2 regions of the Bradyrhizobium sp. 134 genome follow, and region 2 is predicted to be linked to the other one. Evidence: predicted binding sites of a transcription regulator. Region 2 holds the regulator's gene; the other holds the start of a gene.
What was found. The regulator PhoB, encoded in region 2, activates phosphate uptake and scavenging genes when phosphate is short. The targets are predictions, from matches to a motif close to TGTCATNNANCTGTCAT.
Positions count from the first base shown of each region.

Region 1 (7,884 bases), on a different contig from region 2:
CTCACTGCGGGAAAATTTTCCATGAAGGCTGGCGCATGGAACGAAAGACCGTTAACGACGGCTTGATGACCGGCGCTTTGCGAACCGGGAAGCCGGGCAGGCGCGACATCAAAACACGTCCGACTAAGGGAGCATAAGTCTCCCGGCCGGAGGCCTGACCTGCTCAGCTTTCCGCCTTGCCTAACCCCCGTCACCTCCGGCATATTCCGCGCCCGGAGGCGGCGTTCCGGATGGGCTCCAGGGAGTGGCTCCAAGGCCTCCGGAAAGCCGAAGCAACAAGGATAGCCACGCGCGTTGTGCGGGCAGGGGGAAAACTGTTTGGCCGATGAGTTCATTCTCGAAACGGAAGGCTTGACCAAGGAGTTCGCGGGCTTCTTCGCCGTCCGCGACGTTGCGCTCAAGGTTCGCCGTGGGAGCATTCACGCGTTGATCGGCCCGAACGGCGCCGGGAAGACGACGTGCTTCAATCTTTTGACCAAGTTCCTCAAACCGTCTGCCGGAAAAATCCTGTACAAGGGGCAGGACATCACCGCGATGGCGCCCGCCGACGTGGCCCGCCTGGGGCTCGTGCGCTCGTTCCAGATTTCGGCAGTATTTCCCCATCTCACCGCGCTGGAAAACGTCCGCGTCGCGCTTCAGCGCCAGCACGGCAGCTCTTTCGATTTCTGGCGCTCAAAGTCCGTGCTCAACCAGTTCAACGATCGCGCGCGCGAGCTGTTGAACGATGTCGGCCTCAGCGAGTTTTCCAATACGCCCGCGGTCGAGATGCCCTACGGGCGCAAGCGCGCACTGGAGATCGCAACCACGCTCGCGCTCGACCCCGAGATGATGCTGCTGGACGAGCCGATGGCCGGCATGGGCCACGAGGACATCGATAAGATCGCGGCGCTGATCAAGCGTATCTCCGCGAAATACACCATCCTGATGGTTGAGCATAATCTGAGCGTCGTGGCCAATCTCTCCGACATCATCACCGTGTTGACGCGCGGACAGGTGCTGGCGCAGGGCCATTACAGCGAGCTCACCAAGGACGAACGCGTCAAGGAAGCCTATCTGGGAGCCGGTCATGGCTGAGACTGCGACGGCGGACGCTCCCGCAAAGGCCGCGAGCGGCGGCAACCTGCTCCAGGTCCGCAACCTGGAAGCCTGGTACGGCGAGTCTCACATCCTGCACGGGATCAACTTCGACGTGAACGCGGGCGAGGTCGTCACCCTGCTCGGGCGCAACGGCGCCGGCAAGACCACCACGCTGAAGTCGATCATGGGCATCATCGGCAAGCGCACCGGCTCGGTGAAGTTCAACAACCAGGACATCATCCGCACGACCTCGGACAAGATCGCGCGAATGGGAATCGCGTTCTGCCCGGAGGAGCGTGGAATTTTCGCCAGCCTCGACGTGCGGGAGAACCTGCTGTTGCCACCGGTGGTGCGTCCCGGCGGATTGCCGCTCGAGCAGATCTTCGATCTGTTTCCGAACCTGAAGGAACGGCTCAACAGCCAGGGAACCAAGCTCTCCGGCGGCGAGCAGCAGATGCTTGCGATCGCGCGCATCCTGCGCACCGGCGCGAACTTCCTGATGCTGGACGAGCCGACCGAGGGTCTCGCGCCCGTCATCATCCAGCAGATCGGCCACACCATTGCGCGGCTCAAGAAGGAGGGTTTTACGATCCTCCTGGTCGAGCAGAACTTCCGGTTCGCATCCACCGTCGCCGACCGCTATTACGTGGTCGAGCACGGCAAGATCATTGACGGATTTTCCAATGCGGAGCTTGCCGCCAACATGGACAAGCTCCACACCTATCTCGGCGTCTAGAACGGCCAACAAGAAGATTCATAGGGAAGTAGCATGATGACAAAGTCGATTGCGTCGTTTCTGCTCGGCACGGCGCTGGCCGTGACCACCGCGGGCGTAGCCTTCGCGCAGGACAAGACCGTCAAGATCGGCGCGCTGTCCGATCAGTCCGGGCTCTATGCCGACCTCGGCGGACCGGGCTCGACGCTCGCCGCGCAGATGGCCATTGAAGATTCCGGCCTGGCTGCGAAGGGCTGGAAGATCGACATCATCTCGGGCGATCACCAGAACAAGCCCGATATCGGCACCGCGATCGCGCGGCAGTGGTTCGACGTCGACAAGGTCGACGTGATCGTCGACGTGCCGAATTCCGGCGTGGCGCTCGCGGTCAACAACGTCATCAAGGAAAAGAACGGCGTCTATATCAACTCGGGCGCGGCGACCTCGGATTTGACGAACGCGCAGTGCTCGCCCAACACGGTGCACTGGACCTATGACACCTACATGCTGGCCCACACCACCGGCCAGGCGCTCGTGAAGGCCGGCGGCGACACCTGGTTCTTCCTGACCGCGGACTACGCCTTCGGCGCGGCGCTGGAGCGCGACACCACCGCTGTCGTTACCGCCAATGGCGGCAAGGTGGTCGGCGGCGTCAAGCACCCGCTCAACACGCCGGACTTCTCGTCCTTCCTGCTCCAGGCGCAGGCCTCCAAGGCCAAGATCATCGGCCTTGCCAATGCCGGCGGCGACACCACAAATACGATCAAGCAGGCGGCCGAGTTCGGCATCGTCAAGGGCGGCCAGAAGCTCGCGGCGCTGCTGCTGTTCCTCACTGACGTCAAGGCGATCGGGCTCGAGACCGCACAGGGCCTCAACTTCACCGAGACCTTCTACTGGGACATGAACGACCAGACCCGGGCGTTCTCGAAGCGCTTCGCCGACAAGATGAAGAACAACGCGCCGCCCACCATGGTGCAGGCCGGCGTCTATGCGGGCGTGCGTCACTATTTCAAGGCACTCGAAGCGCTCGGCGGCAACCCGCATGACGGCGCCAAGGTCGTCGAGAAGATGAAGTCGATGCCGACGGAAGACGATCTGTTCGGCAAGGGCGAGATCCAGCCCAACGGCCGCACCATCCACAATGCCTATCTGTTCGAGGTGAAGAAGCCCTCCGAGTCCAAGGGACCGTGGGATTTCTACAAGCTGGTCGGCACGGTGCCGGGCGACCAGGCCTTCACGCCGCTGTCCGAGAGCAAATGCGCTCTGTTGAAGAAGTAAGATAACCGCCCGCAGGCCATCAGGCCTGCGGGCGACTTTCAGGGAACGCCGAAGGGACCGGGTGCGGGATCGATGCAGGCTCTTTACGCTCAGCTACTGGTGGGACTGATCAACGGCTCGTTCTACGCGCTGCTCAGTCTCGGGCTTGCCGTGATCTTCGGCATGCTCAACATCATCAATTTCGCCCATGGCGCGCTCTATATGATGGGCGCGTTCGTCGCCTACTTCCTGCTGAACCTCGGCGGCATCAACTACTGGTGGGCGTTGCTGTTTGCACCGATCATTGTCGGCATCTTCGGCATGATCCTGGAACGGACCATGCTGCAATGGCTGACCGGGCTGGATCATCTCTACGGCCTGCTTCTGACCTTCGGCATTGCGCTGATCGTGCAGGGCGTGTTCCAGAACTATTTCGGCTCCTCCGGCCTGCCTTACGCCATTCCGGACCAGCTCAAGGGCGGCATGAATCTCGGCTTCATGTTCCTGCCGGTCTATCGCGGCTGGGTCGTCATCTTCTCGCTGGTGGTCTGCATCGCGACCTGGTTCCTGATCGAGAAGACCCGGCTCGGCGCCTATTTGCGCGCCGCCACCGAAAACCCGACGCTGGTGCGCGCCTTCGGCGTCAACGTTCCGCGCATGATCACGTTGACCTACGGCCTCGGTGTCGGCCTTGCCGCGCTCGCCGGCGTGCTGTCGGCGCCGATCAACCAGGTGCGACCGTTGATGGGCGCCGACCTCATCATCGTGGTGTTCGCGGTGGTGGTGATCGGCGGCATGGGATCGATCATGGGCTCCATCATCACCGGCTTCGCGCTCGGTGTGATCGAGGGCCTGACCAAGTATTTCTACCCCGAGGCCTCCAACACCGTCGTGTTCGTGCTGATGGTGCTGGTGCTCTTGGTGAAGCCAACGGGATTGACGGGAAGGGCGGCCTGACATGACAGCCTTGACGGACGACACGCTGCCGGTAACCCCGCGCGCGATCCGCGACGAGATGATCGTCTTTGTGGTGATGGCGCTGCTGCTGGCTTCGGTGCCATTCACGGGGGTCTACCCGTTCTTCGTGATGCAGGCGCTGTGCTTCGCGCTGCTCGCCTGCGCCTTCAACCTGCTGATCGGCTACGGCGGTTTGCTGTCCTTCGGCCATGCGATGTTCCTGGGCACGGCCGGCTATTGCAGCGCGCATGCGCTGAAGGTGTGGGCGTTGCCGCCGGAGCTCGGCATCCTCGTCGGCGTCGCCGGTGCCTTCGTGCTCTCGCTCATCACGGGCTATATCTCGATCCGCCGCCAGGGCATCTATTTCTCGATGATCACGCTGGCGCTGTCGCAGCTTCTGTACTTCATCTACCTCCAGGCCCCGTTCACCCATGGTGAAGACGGCATCCAGGGCATTCCGCAGGGACGCATGTTCGGCGTCTTCGATCTGACCAAGCCGACCGTGCTCTACTACGTGGTTCTGGTAGGCTTCCTCGCCGGCTTCCTGCTGATCTTCCGCATCATCAACTCGCCGTTCGGCGAAGTCCTCAAGGCGATCCGCGAGAACGAGCCGCGCGCGATCTCGCTGGGTTACCGCACCGATCAGTACAAGTTCCTGGCTTTCGTCCTGTCGGGCACGCTGGCCGGCTTTGCCGGTGCGTTGAAAGTCTTCGTGGCGCAGAACGCCTCGCTCACCGACGTGCACTGGTCGATGTCGGGCGAAGTCGTGCTGATGACGCTGGTCGGCGGACTCGGAACCGTGTTCGGTCCCGTGGTCGGTGCCTTCGTGATCATCGCCATGCAGCAATATCTGGCGGGGTTCGGCCAGTGGGTGACCGTGATCCAGGGCTCGATCTTCGTGATCTGCGTGCTCACCTTCCGCCGCGGCGTCATCGGAGAAATCGCGCATTACTTCCGGCGGTCGCTGTAAGTCATTGATATAATGGAAGATGTGTTGACGCGCGAAAGCGGTGGATGATCCGGCTCCACGGGCGTGAGGTGGCACGCGCGTGGATCGAAAATGGTCTATGACAGTTTTATGACGGCCCGCTCGGGCCAGGCCATTATCCAACCGGTAGTCTCTCTCCCATGATGCGATTGTTTCGCGCTTTCCTGCCCAAGGAAGAACGGTTCTTCGACCTGTTCGACCGCCACGCCCAGACCGTGATCCAGGGCTCGATCGCGCTCCAGAGCATGCTCAACGGGGGCGAGGAGACGCCGGTCTATTGCCAGCGCGTCAACCAGTTCGAGAACGATGCCGACAACATCACCCGTGAGGTGCTGACGGCGGTGCGCCGTACCTTCATCACCCCGTTCGACCGCGGCGACATCAAGAACCTGATCACCTCGATGGACGACGCCATCGACCAGATGCAGCAGACCGCCAAGGCCGTGATGCTGTTCGAGGTCCGCAGCTTCGAGCCGCCCATGCGGGAGATCGGCGGGCTTCTGATCGAATGCGCCAATCTGGTCGGCCGTGCGCTGCCGTTGATGCAGAAGATCGGCCAGAACGTGGCCATGCTGACCGCGATCACGGAAGAGCTGGGCAAGCTGGAAGGCCGCGTCGACGATCTCCATGATATCGGGCTGAAGGAACTGTTCCTCAAGCATCGCAACGGCAACGCGATGGATTTCATCGTCGGCGCAGAGATCTACGACCATCTCGAGAAGGTGGCCGACCGCTTCGACGACGTCGCGAACGAGATCAACAGCATCGTCATCGAGCAAGTTTAGGGCAGGGGACCGCGCCGTGGATGTTGCGTTGGGTCTTCCCGTCCTGGTCGGACTGATCGCCGTCGCGCTGCTGTTCGACTTCCTGAACGGCCTGCACGACGCCGCCAATTCGATCGCGACCATCGTCTCGACCCGCGTGCTGCGGCCGCAATACGCGGTGTTCTGGGCCGCCTTCTTCAATTTCGTCGCCTTCATGGTGTTCGGGCTGCACGTCGCCCAGACCATCGGCACCGGCATCATCGATCCCGCGATCGTGGATGCCCAGGTGATCTTCGCTGCGCTGGTCGGCGCCATCGTCTGGAACCTGGTGACATGGGCGCTCGGCATCCCATCGTCCTCGTCGCACGCATTGATCGGGGGCTTGTTTGGTGCCGGCGTGGCCAAAGCGGGCCTTTCGGCGGTGGTCTGGAGCGGATTGTCCAAGACGGTGATCGCCATCGTGCTGTCTCCGCTCGTCGGCTTTCTGCTCGCGATGGTGCTGGTTGCGATCGTCTCCTGGGCCTCGGTGCGCTCCACGCCCTTTGCCGTGGATCGCGCCTTCCGGATCCTGCAATTCGCCTCCGCCTCGCTCTATTCGCTCGGCCACGGCGGCAACGACGCGCAGAAGACCATGGGCATCATCGCCGTGCTGCTCTATTCGCAGGGCCAGCTCGGCGGCGAATTCTTCGTCCCCTTCTGGGTGGTGCTTTCGTGCCAGGCCGCAATGGCGATGGGGACGCTGATGGGCGGCTGGCGCATCGTTCGGACCATGGGCCTGCGCATCACCAAGCTGACCCCGATGCAGGGCTTTTGCGCCGAGACCGGCGGTGCCGCGACCCTGTTCATGGCGACCTTCCTCGGCGTTCCCGTCTCGACCACCCACACCATCACCGGCGCCATCGTCGGTGTCGGCGCCGCCCGGCGCCTCTCGGCGGTGCGCTGGAACGTCGCCAGCTCGATCGTCTATGCCTGGGTGATCACGATGCCGGCCTCGGCCATCGTCGCCGCGCTCTCCTGGTGGGCGGTCAAGATCTTCGTCAGGTAACCAGCTTCAGTCCGACAATCCCGGCGACGATCAGCCCGATGCTGGCGAGGCGGAATGCGGTGGCCGGCTCGCCGAACAGGATGATGCCGAGCGTCGCGGTACCGACCGCGCCGATGCCGGTCCAGACTGCATAAGCGGTTCCAATCGGCAGCGATTTGAGGGCGAGCCCGAGCAGGATGATGCTGCCGGCCATGGCGCCGAGCGTGAGGACCGACGGAACGAGCTTGGTGAACCCCTCGGTATATTTGAGGCCGATCGCCCAGGAGATCTCCAGCAGACCGGCGACGAACAGGATGCTCCAGGCCATGACGACCCTCCATTCAAGGCAGGGTCGTCCCCGCGACTGGTGTGCTGATGGAAAGGGAAGGTCGTCCCTCCCAACTCAAGCCCGATATGGGGCTGGCCGGAAGGCTCCGCAATCACCAGATGAGGCTTGATCAGGCTCATTTTCCCTGCCAAACGCTGCCGCAATGTCCGACATCGCCACCACAGCCGAATCGACGGCCCGTTCCTCGCTTGCCGCTGAAGTGTCGCGGCGGCGGACTTTTGCCATCATCTCGCATCCGGACGCCGGCAAGACCACGCTGACCGAAAAGCTGCTGCTGTTCGGCGGCGCCATCAATCTGGCCGGCCAGGTCAAGGCCAAGGGCGAGCGGCGCAACACGCGTTCGGACTGGATGAAGATCGAGCGCGAGCGCGGCATCTCGGTCGTGACATCGGTCATGACCTTCGAGTTCGAAGGTCTGGTGTTCAACCTGCTGGACACCCCGGGCCACGAGGACTTTTCGGAAGACACCTATCGCACGCTCACGGCGGTCGATTCCGCCGTCATGGTGATCGACGCCGCCAAGGGCATCGAGGCGCGCACCCGAAAGCTGTTCGAGGTCTGTCGTCTTCGCGACATCCCGATCATCACCTTCATCAACAAGATGGACCGCGAGAGCCGCGACGTGTTCGAGCTCCTGGACGAGATCGAGAAGACGCTGGCGCTCGATACCACGCCGATGACCTGGCCTGTCGGCCGCGGCCGTGAGTTCCTCGGCACCTACGACGTCGTCAATGGCGGTGTGCGCCTGCTCGA
Region 1 is NZ_JADPKX010000053.1:497,459-505,342, reverse strand. It holds gene IVA75_RS23250 (ABC transporter ATP-binding protein) at 319-1,074, shown strand; gene IVA75_RS23245 (ABC transporter ATP-binding protein) at 1,067-1,813, shown strand; gene IVA75_RS23240 (ABC transporter substrate-binding protein) at 1,847-3,070, shown strand; gene IVA75_RS23235 (branched-chain amino acid ABC transporter permease) at 3,143-4,006, shown strand; gene IVA75_RS23230 (branched-chain amino acid ABC transporter permease) at 4,008-4,976, shown strand; gene IVA75_RS23225 (DUF47 domain-containing protein) at 5,135-5,779, shown strand; gene IVA75_RS23220 (inorganic phosphate transporter) at 5,796-6,803, shown strand; gene sugE (quaternary ammonium compound efflux SMR transporter SugE) at 6,796-7,110, opposite strand; gene IVA75_RS23210 (peptide chain release factor 3) at 7,274-7,884, shown strand, end outside.
Region 1: IVA75_RS23225 (DUF47 domain-containing protein) is a predicted target of PhoB. The motif match lies at 5,074-5,090, and genes of this name have one in related genera.

Region 2 (7,884 bases):
GTGCTGGGCGCGATCTTCGCAGGTCCCCCGTCCTATCTCAGCCTGTTCAATGCCGCGCTGATCCTCGCCATCATGGTGCTGCCCTTCATCACCTCGATTTCGGTCGACGTGTTCAAGACAGTGCCTCCGGTGCTGAAGGAAGCCGCCTACGGCGTCGGCTGCACCACCTGGGAAGTCGTCCGCAGCGTGGTGATCCCCTACACCCGCGTCGGCGTCATCGGCGGCGTCATGCTGGCGCTGGGCCGCGCGCTCGGCGAGACCATGGCGGTGACCTTCATCATCGGTAACTCGTTCCGGATCTCGTCGTCGATCTTCGCCCCCGGCACCACGATCTCGGCGGCGATCGCATCCGAGTTCGCCGAGAGCGACGGCCTGCACCAGTCCGGCCTGATCCTGCTCGGCCTCCTGCTGTTCGTGCTGACCTTCTTCGTGCTCGCGGCGGCGCGGCTGATGCTGATGCGGCTGGAAAAGAAGGCGGGGAACTGACGCCATGAATCCGATCTATTCACGCCGCCGCCGCAAGGACATCGTCGTCCGCGGGCTCTGCATCGCCGCAACCGCCTTCGGTGTCACCTGGCTCGCGCTGATCCTGATTACGCTGCTCTACAACGGACTGGCCGGACTCAATGTCCAGCTGTTCACCGAGAACACGCCGCCACCGGGATCGAACGAGGGCGGACTGCTCAACGCCATCGTCGGCTCGCTGATCATGACCGTGATCGGCGTCGGCATCGGCGCGCCGCTCGGCATGTTCGCCGGCACCTATCTCGCCGAGTACGGCCGCAATGACCGGCTGACCTCGGTGATCCGCTTCATCAACGACATCCTGCTCTCGGCACCCTCGATCATCATCGGCCTGTTCATCTACGGCGCGGTGGTGGTGCCGATGCGCGGCTTCTCGGCGATCGCGGGCTCGCTCGCGCTCGCGGTCATCGTGATCCCGGTGGTGCTGCGCACGACCGAGGACATGCTGCTGCTGGTGCCGAACGCGTTGCGCGAGGCGGCCTCGGCGCTCGGCCTGCCGCGTTCGCTGGTGATCAAGCGGATCGCTTATCGCGCTGCCCGTTCGGGCCTCATCACCGGCGTGCTGCTCGCGACCGCCCGCGTCGCCGGTGAAACCGCGCCGCTGCTGTTCACCGCGCTGTCGAACCAGTTCTTCAGCCTCGGCCTGAACAAGACGATGGCAAACCTGCCGGTGACCATCAACAACTTCGTGCAGAGCCCCTATGCCTATTGGAAGCAGCTGGCCTGGAGCGGCGCGCTGCTCATCACCCTGACCGTTCTTGCCCTTAATATTTTCGCGCGCATCCTTGGCGCCGAGAGGACCGCAAAATGAGTGATCTTTCCGTATCGATGAGCGCGTCAGGTGGACTGCCGCACGCGGCAGTGCTGCCGGAGGCGCCCCCCAAGGTGACCGTGCGCAACCTGAACTTCTATTACGGCGAGCACCACGCGCTGAAAAACATCAACCTGACGCTCGGCGCCAACCGCGTCACGGCGTTCATCGGTCCGTCAGGCTGCGGCAAGTCGACCCTGCTGCGCATCTTCAACCGGATGTACGACCTCTATCCCGGTCAGCGCGCCACCGGTCAGCTCATGCTCGACCAGACCAACATCCTCGACGGCAAGCTGGACCTCAATCTGCTGCGCGCCCGCGTCGGCATGGTGTTCCAGAAACCGACGCCGTTCCCGATGACGATCTACGAGAACATCGCGTTCGGCATCCGTCTTTATGAGAAGATATCGAAGTCCGAAATGGACGGCCGCGTCGAGAAGGCGCTGCGCGGCGGCGCGCTGTGGAACGAGGTCAAGGACAAGCTCAACGCCTCCGGCCTGTCGCTCTCCGGCGGCCAGCAGCAGCGCCTCTGCATCGCCCGCACCGTCGCGGTGCGGCCCGAGGTGATCCTGTTCGACGAACCCTGTTCGGCGCTCGACCCGATCTCGACCGCCAAGGTCGAGGAGCTGATCCAGGAGCTGTCCGAGGATTACACGATCGCGATCGTCACCCACAACATGCAGCAGGCGGCGCGCGTCTCCGACAAGACCGCCTTCATGTATCTCGGCGAGTTGATCGAGTTCGACGACACCAGCAAGATCTTCACGTCGCCGTCCGACCGGCGCACGCAGGATTACATCACCGGCCGGTTCGGCTAGGAGACGCGACATGGGTTCTGAACATACCGCAAAGGCCTTCGACACCGACCTCCAGGAACTCACGCGCCTGGTCGCCGAGATGGGTGGCATCGCCGAGCGCATGATCGTCGAGTCCGTCGACGCATTGATCCGCCGCGACGTCCCGCTCGGCCAGCGCGTCGTCGCCATCGACACTGAACTCGACGCGCTGCAGAAGCGCATCGAGGAACGCGCGGTGCTCACCATCGCCCGGCGCCAGCCAATGGCGGTCGATCTGCGCGAGATCGTCGGCGCCATGCGCGTCGCGACCGATCTCGAGCGCATCGGCGACCTCGCCAAGAACATGGGCAAGCGCGTTGCGGCGCTGGAGACGGACTTCCATCCGCTCAAGCTGTTCCGCGGCCTCGAGCACATGACCGACCTCGTGCAGCAGCAGGTCAAGTCGGTGCTGGACGCCTATGCCGCGCATGATTTGCCGGCGGCGATGGCGGTGTGGAAGGGTGACGAGGAAGTCGACGCCATCTGCACCTCGCTGTTCCGCGAGCTCCTTACCTACATGATGGAGGATCCGCGCAACATCTCGTTCTGTATTCACCTGATGTTCTGCGCCAAGAACATCGAGCGGATCGGCGACCACGCCACCAACATCGCCGAGACCGTGTTCTACATGATCGAGGGCCAGGCGATCACCGACAAGCGGCCGAAGGGCGACATGACGACCTTCGCCAGCACGGTACCGAACACCTGAAGACTTAAGGGAGCGACGACCCGATGGGCGCACGCATTATGGTGGTTGAGGACGAGGAAGCCCTGACCGAGCTTCTCCGCTACAACCTCGAAGGCGACGGCTATGACGTCGAGACGGTGATGCGCGGCGACGACGCCGACACCCGCCTCAAGGAGCACATCCCCGATCTGGTCGTGCTCGACTGGATGCTGCCGGGCCTGTCAGGCATCGAACTGTGCCGGCGGCTTCGCACCCGTCCCGAGACCAAGCAGCTCCCGATTATCATGCTCACCGCGCGCGGCGAGGAGAGCGAGCGGGTGCGGGGTCTTGCGACCGGCGCCGACGATTACATCGTCAAGCCATTCTCGGTGCCGGAGCTGCTGGCGCGCGTGAAAGGCCTGCTGCGGCGCGCAAGCCCCGAGCGGCTCGCCACCGTCCTTGCTTTTGGCGACATCGAGCTCGACCGCGACAAGCGCCGCGTGGCGCGCTCGGGCCGGCCGATCGATCTCGGTCCGACCGAATATCGCCTGCTGGAGTTCTTCCTGGAGCACCCGGGACGGGTGTTCTCGCGCGAGCAACTGCTCGACAGCGTCTGGGGCCGCGACATCTATATCGACGAGCGCACCGTCGACGTGCATATCGGCCGCCTGCGCAAGCTGCTCAATCTCGGCCGCGAGCAGGACCCGATCCGCACCGTCCGCGGCGCTGGTTACGCGCTGGATGATCGGTTTGCCAAGGCGGAGCAGGTGTAGGGTTGCAGCCTTGTTTGTTGGCAAGCTGTCCCCGAATTCTTCGACGTCGTCCCGGACAAGCGAGCGAAGCGAGCGCTGATCCGGGACCCATAACCACCGAACGTGGTTTGGCGAAGACTCGGAATGACCCCTTTCGCGCAACAACTGCGCGCTCGGAGTATGGGTCCCGGCCCCCGTGCGCAATTGGCCGGGACGACACTGAAATCGTTGAGCCGTCTTCGCGCGACGACTTGCGGTAATTAGCGCGGCCCCGGCTTCACCGGTGCACGCCGCCGATCCGACGCCGGCTGGTACGCGACGCGCGAGTGCTGGGCGCAATAGGGCAGGCCGGACAGCGCCCGTCCACCGCAGAAGAAGAAGTCCGGGCTCGAGGGATCGCCGACCGGCCAGTGGCAGGTCGCCTCGTTCAATTCCAGCAGCGACAGCCGCTGGCTCATCGGCACCACGTTGTCATAGGTGACCGGATCCGGCTCAGCCTCGACCTCGAAGGCCTGCGCCAGCGCGGTGTTGCCGCGCGAGATCGGGCGGCTCACCCGCATCATGTGCTGCGCGGGGCGCGCCTTGCGCGGTCGGGGCGCTGCCGACGAAGGGCTCTTGGCGCGGCCCGAGAGGCCGAGCCTGTGCACTTTGCCGATTACGGCATTGCGGGTCACATTGCCGAGCTCCGCCGCGATCTGGCTGGCCGAAAGTCCGGCCTCCCAGAGCTTTTTCAGCTGCTCGACGCGATCATCGGACCAGGTCAAAACCGTCATTGCACCCTTTCCCTCGCTGCGCGCCAGCCATCCTGGGGCCTCGTAGCGAATGCCTAAGCCTTCAAAAACCCGTGCCGCCAGAATCCCTTAAGGCTCGCCGGGCGCGTCTTGAACGCCCGAACGTTTACGCCGGTACATAAGGACTTAAAGATCAGAACCACTGCACGAGATGTCGTATCTGACAATCCAAACGCTACAATATGGCGTGACTCCCGCGCAAGAGTCCGCCGACTCGCTTCCACATGTTCCGTGACTAAATCCCGCAAAATCGGCACCGCAAGACTACGGATTCAGCGTTTCGCGAGGCTTTCCGGGCGGCATTGACACCCGTTTCACCAAGCCTAAGATAGTCGCACGTGCCGCCCGCAAGAGGCGGCACGTTTCGTTTTCCGGGCCGGTCGATGGTGCGTTGCGCAATGCACGCTCACACCGTCCGCAACATTCAAGTGACCGTCATGACTAACAGCGCAGCGCCGCATTTGCTCCCCGTTTTCGCCAGGTCCGACCTCGGTTTCGAGCGTGGCGAAGGCTGCTGGCTGATCGCGACCAATGGCGAGCGCTATCTCGATTTCACCTCCGGGGTGGCGGTGAATGCGCTCGGCCATGCCCATCCGGCGCTGGTCGCGGCGTTGCAGGAGCAGGCCACGAAGCTCTGGCACATGTCGAACCTGTTCCAGAGCCCGGACGGCGAAAAGCTCGCCGCGCGCCTGTGCAATGAAAGTTTTGCGGATTTCGTGTTCTTCTGCAATTCCGGCGCCGAAGCGCTGGAATGCGTGATCAAGGTGGTGCGCCGTTATCACGCCGCGAAGGGCCATCCCGACCGCTATCGCATGATCACCTTCGAAGGCGCGTTCCATGGCCGCACGCTGGCGACGCTGGCCGCGACGGGTTCGGCAAAATATCTCGAAGGTTTCGGCCCCCCGATGGAGGGCTTCGACCAGGTTGCGCATGGCGATCTCGAGGCGGTGAAAAAGGCGATCGGTCCGCAGACCGCCGGAATCCTGATCGAGCCGATCCAGGGCGAGGGCGGTGTCCGTTCGGCAACGCCTGCCTTCCTGAGGGCGTTGCGCCAGCTCTGCGACGAGAAGGGTCTGTTGCTCGCCTTCGACGAGGTGCAAACCGGCATGGGTCGCACCGGCGATCTGTTCGCGTACCGCCGCCTTGGCGTCGAGCCCGACGTGATGTCGCTGGCCAAGGCGCTCGGCGGCGGCTTCCCGATCGGCGCGTGCCTTGCGACCGCGGAAGCGGCGTCCGGCATGACACCGGGCTCGCACGGCTCGACCTTCGGCGGCAATCCGCTCGCGATCGCGGCTGCGAACGCCGTGCTCGACGTCATGCTCAAGCCCGGCTTCTTCGACCACGTGCAGAGGATGTCGCTGTTGCTGAAGCAGAAGCTCGCTTCCGTGATCGACCGCCACTCTGATGTCGTCAGCGAAGTGCGCGGCGAGGGCCTCCTGATCGGCATCAAGGCCGTGGTGCCTTCGGGCGATCTCGTTGCCGCCTTGCGCGCCGAAAAGCTGCTCACCGTCGGTGCCGGCGACAATGTCGTGCGTTTCCTGCCTCCTTTGATCGTCACCGAAGCCGAGATCGAGGACAGCGTCGGGCGGCTCGAGCGCGCCTGCACCGCGTTATCCGGCAACAAGCGGGCGGCAAGCTGATGAGCAAGTCGCCCGATAATACACCCAAGAAAACACCGAAGCACTTCCTCGATATCAACGAGCTGCCGCTGTCGGAGCTCAAGCGCATGCTCGCCGCGTCCACCGCGATGAAGGCGAAGCAGAAGGCGCATCAGCCGGTCAGGCCGCTCGAAGGCAAGACGCTGGCGATGATCTTCGAGCGCCCCTCGACGCGGACGCGGGTGTCTTTCGATGTTGCCATGCGCCAGCTCGGCGGCGAGCCCATCATGCTCACCGGTGCCGAGATGCAGCTCGGCCGCGGCGAGACCATCGCCGACACCGCGCGGGTGCTGTCGCGCTATGTCGACGCCATCATGATCCGCATCCTCAATCACGATGCCCTGCTGGAGCTTGCGGCGAACGCCACCGTACCCGTCATCAACGGCCTGACGCGGCGCTCGCATCCCTGCCAGGTGATGGCCGACCTCATGACCTACGAGGAACATCGCGGCCCGATCGAGGGCAAGACGGTGGCCTGGACCGGAGACGACAACAACGTGCTGGCGTCCTGGGCGCACGCCGCCGAGCGTTTCAAGTTCCAGCTCAATGTCGCGACGCCTCCGGAGCTCGCCCCGAAAAAAGCCATGCGCGACTTCATCAAGGCGACCGGCGCGCCGATCATGCTCGGCACCGATGCCGAAGCCGCCGTGCGTGGGGCCGATTGTGTCGTGACCGACACCTGGGTGTCGATGGGGGACAAGGAAGGCGAGCACCGCCATAACGTGCTCAAGCCCTATCAGGTCAATGCCCAGCTGATGTCGCTGGCCCAGCCCGATGCATTGTTCATGCACTGCCTGCCCGCCCATCGCGGCGAGGAGGTCACCGACGAGGTGATCGACGGTCCGCAATCCGTCGTGTTCGACGAGGCCGAAAACCGCCTGCACGCGCAGAAGGGCATTCTGGCCTGGTGCTTCGACGCGGTGAAGTAGATCGACGCGGGCGAGCTAACTTTCCGTCGTCCCGGCGAAGGCCGGGACCCAGACCGCGGAATCTCTCTTGTGGCAGATCGGCGGAGGCAACGAGTTTTCGCCAAACCAATATTCGTGGTTATGGGTCCCGGCCTTCGCCGGGACGACACCGAATTTGCCGTATCATGATCAAACCAGTGTCCAGATGAGCTGCTCCGAACCCCTTCCAATTCCGCCTTCCGACCCCAGATAAAGCGCCATGGTTTCCCAATCCCCTGACATGAAAACCGGGCCCGAAGGTCCGGTTCGCGCGCCATCCGCGGTTCCGATCGATGACGCTGTGCTGCCCTACGAGGTCGACGCGCTCGATGTGCGCGGTCGGCTGGTGCGGCTTGGTCCGGCGCTCGACGAGATCCTGACCAAGCACGATTACCCGGCGCCGGTCGGCAAGCTGCTCGGCGAGGCCATCGTGCTGACCACGCTGCTCGGCTCGGCGCTGAAGTTCGAGGGCCGCTTCATCCTCCAGGCCCAGACCGACGGTCCGGTGTCGTTCCTGGTCGTGGACTATCAGGCGCCGGATCGTCTGCGCGCCTATGCGCGCTACGACGCCGCGCGCCTCGGCGATGCAAAGGATTCCGGCGCGCTGCTGGGGCACGGTCATCTCGCCATGACCATCGACCAGGGCCCCGACATGAGCCGCTACCAGGGCCTGGTCGCGCTCGACGGCGGCAGCCTGGAAGACGCCGCTCACGAATATTTCCTGCGCTCCGAGCAGATCCCGACCCGCGTGCGTCTCGCCGTCGGCGAGGAGTGGCGCTCGAACGACGGCGGCAAGCATCGCTGGCGCGCCGGCGGCATGCTGATGCAGTTCCTGCCGAAGGCGCCCGAGCGCGCGCGGCAGGCCGATCTGCATCCCGGCGATGCGCCCGAAGGCGT
Region 2 is NZ_JADPKX010000034.1:801,310-809,193, forward strand. It holds gene pstC (phosphate ABC transporter permease subunit PstC) at 1-486, shown strand, start outside; gene pstA (phosphate ABC transporter permease PstA) at 491-1,336, shown strand; gene pstB (phosphate ABC transporter ATP-binding protein PstB) at 1,333-2,154, shown strand; gene phoU (phosphate signaling complex protein PhoU) at 2,165-2,881, shown strand; gene phoB (phosphate regulon transcriptional regulator PhoB) at 2,905-3,612, shown strand; gene IVA75_RS13385 (GcrA family cell cycle regulator) at 3,852-4,364, opposite strand; gene IVA75_RS13390 (aspartate aminotransferase family protein) at 4,820-6,022, shown strand; gene argF (ornithine carbamoyltransferase) at 6,022-6,969, shown strand; gene IVA75_RS13400 (Hsp33 family molecular chaperone) at 7,208-7,884, shown strand, end outside.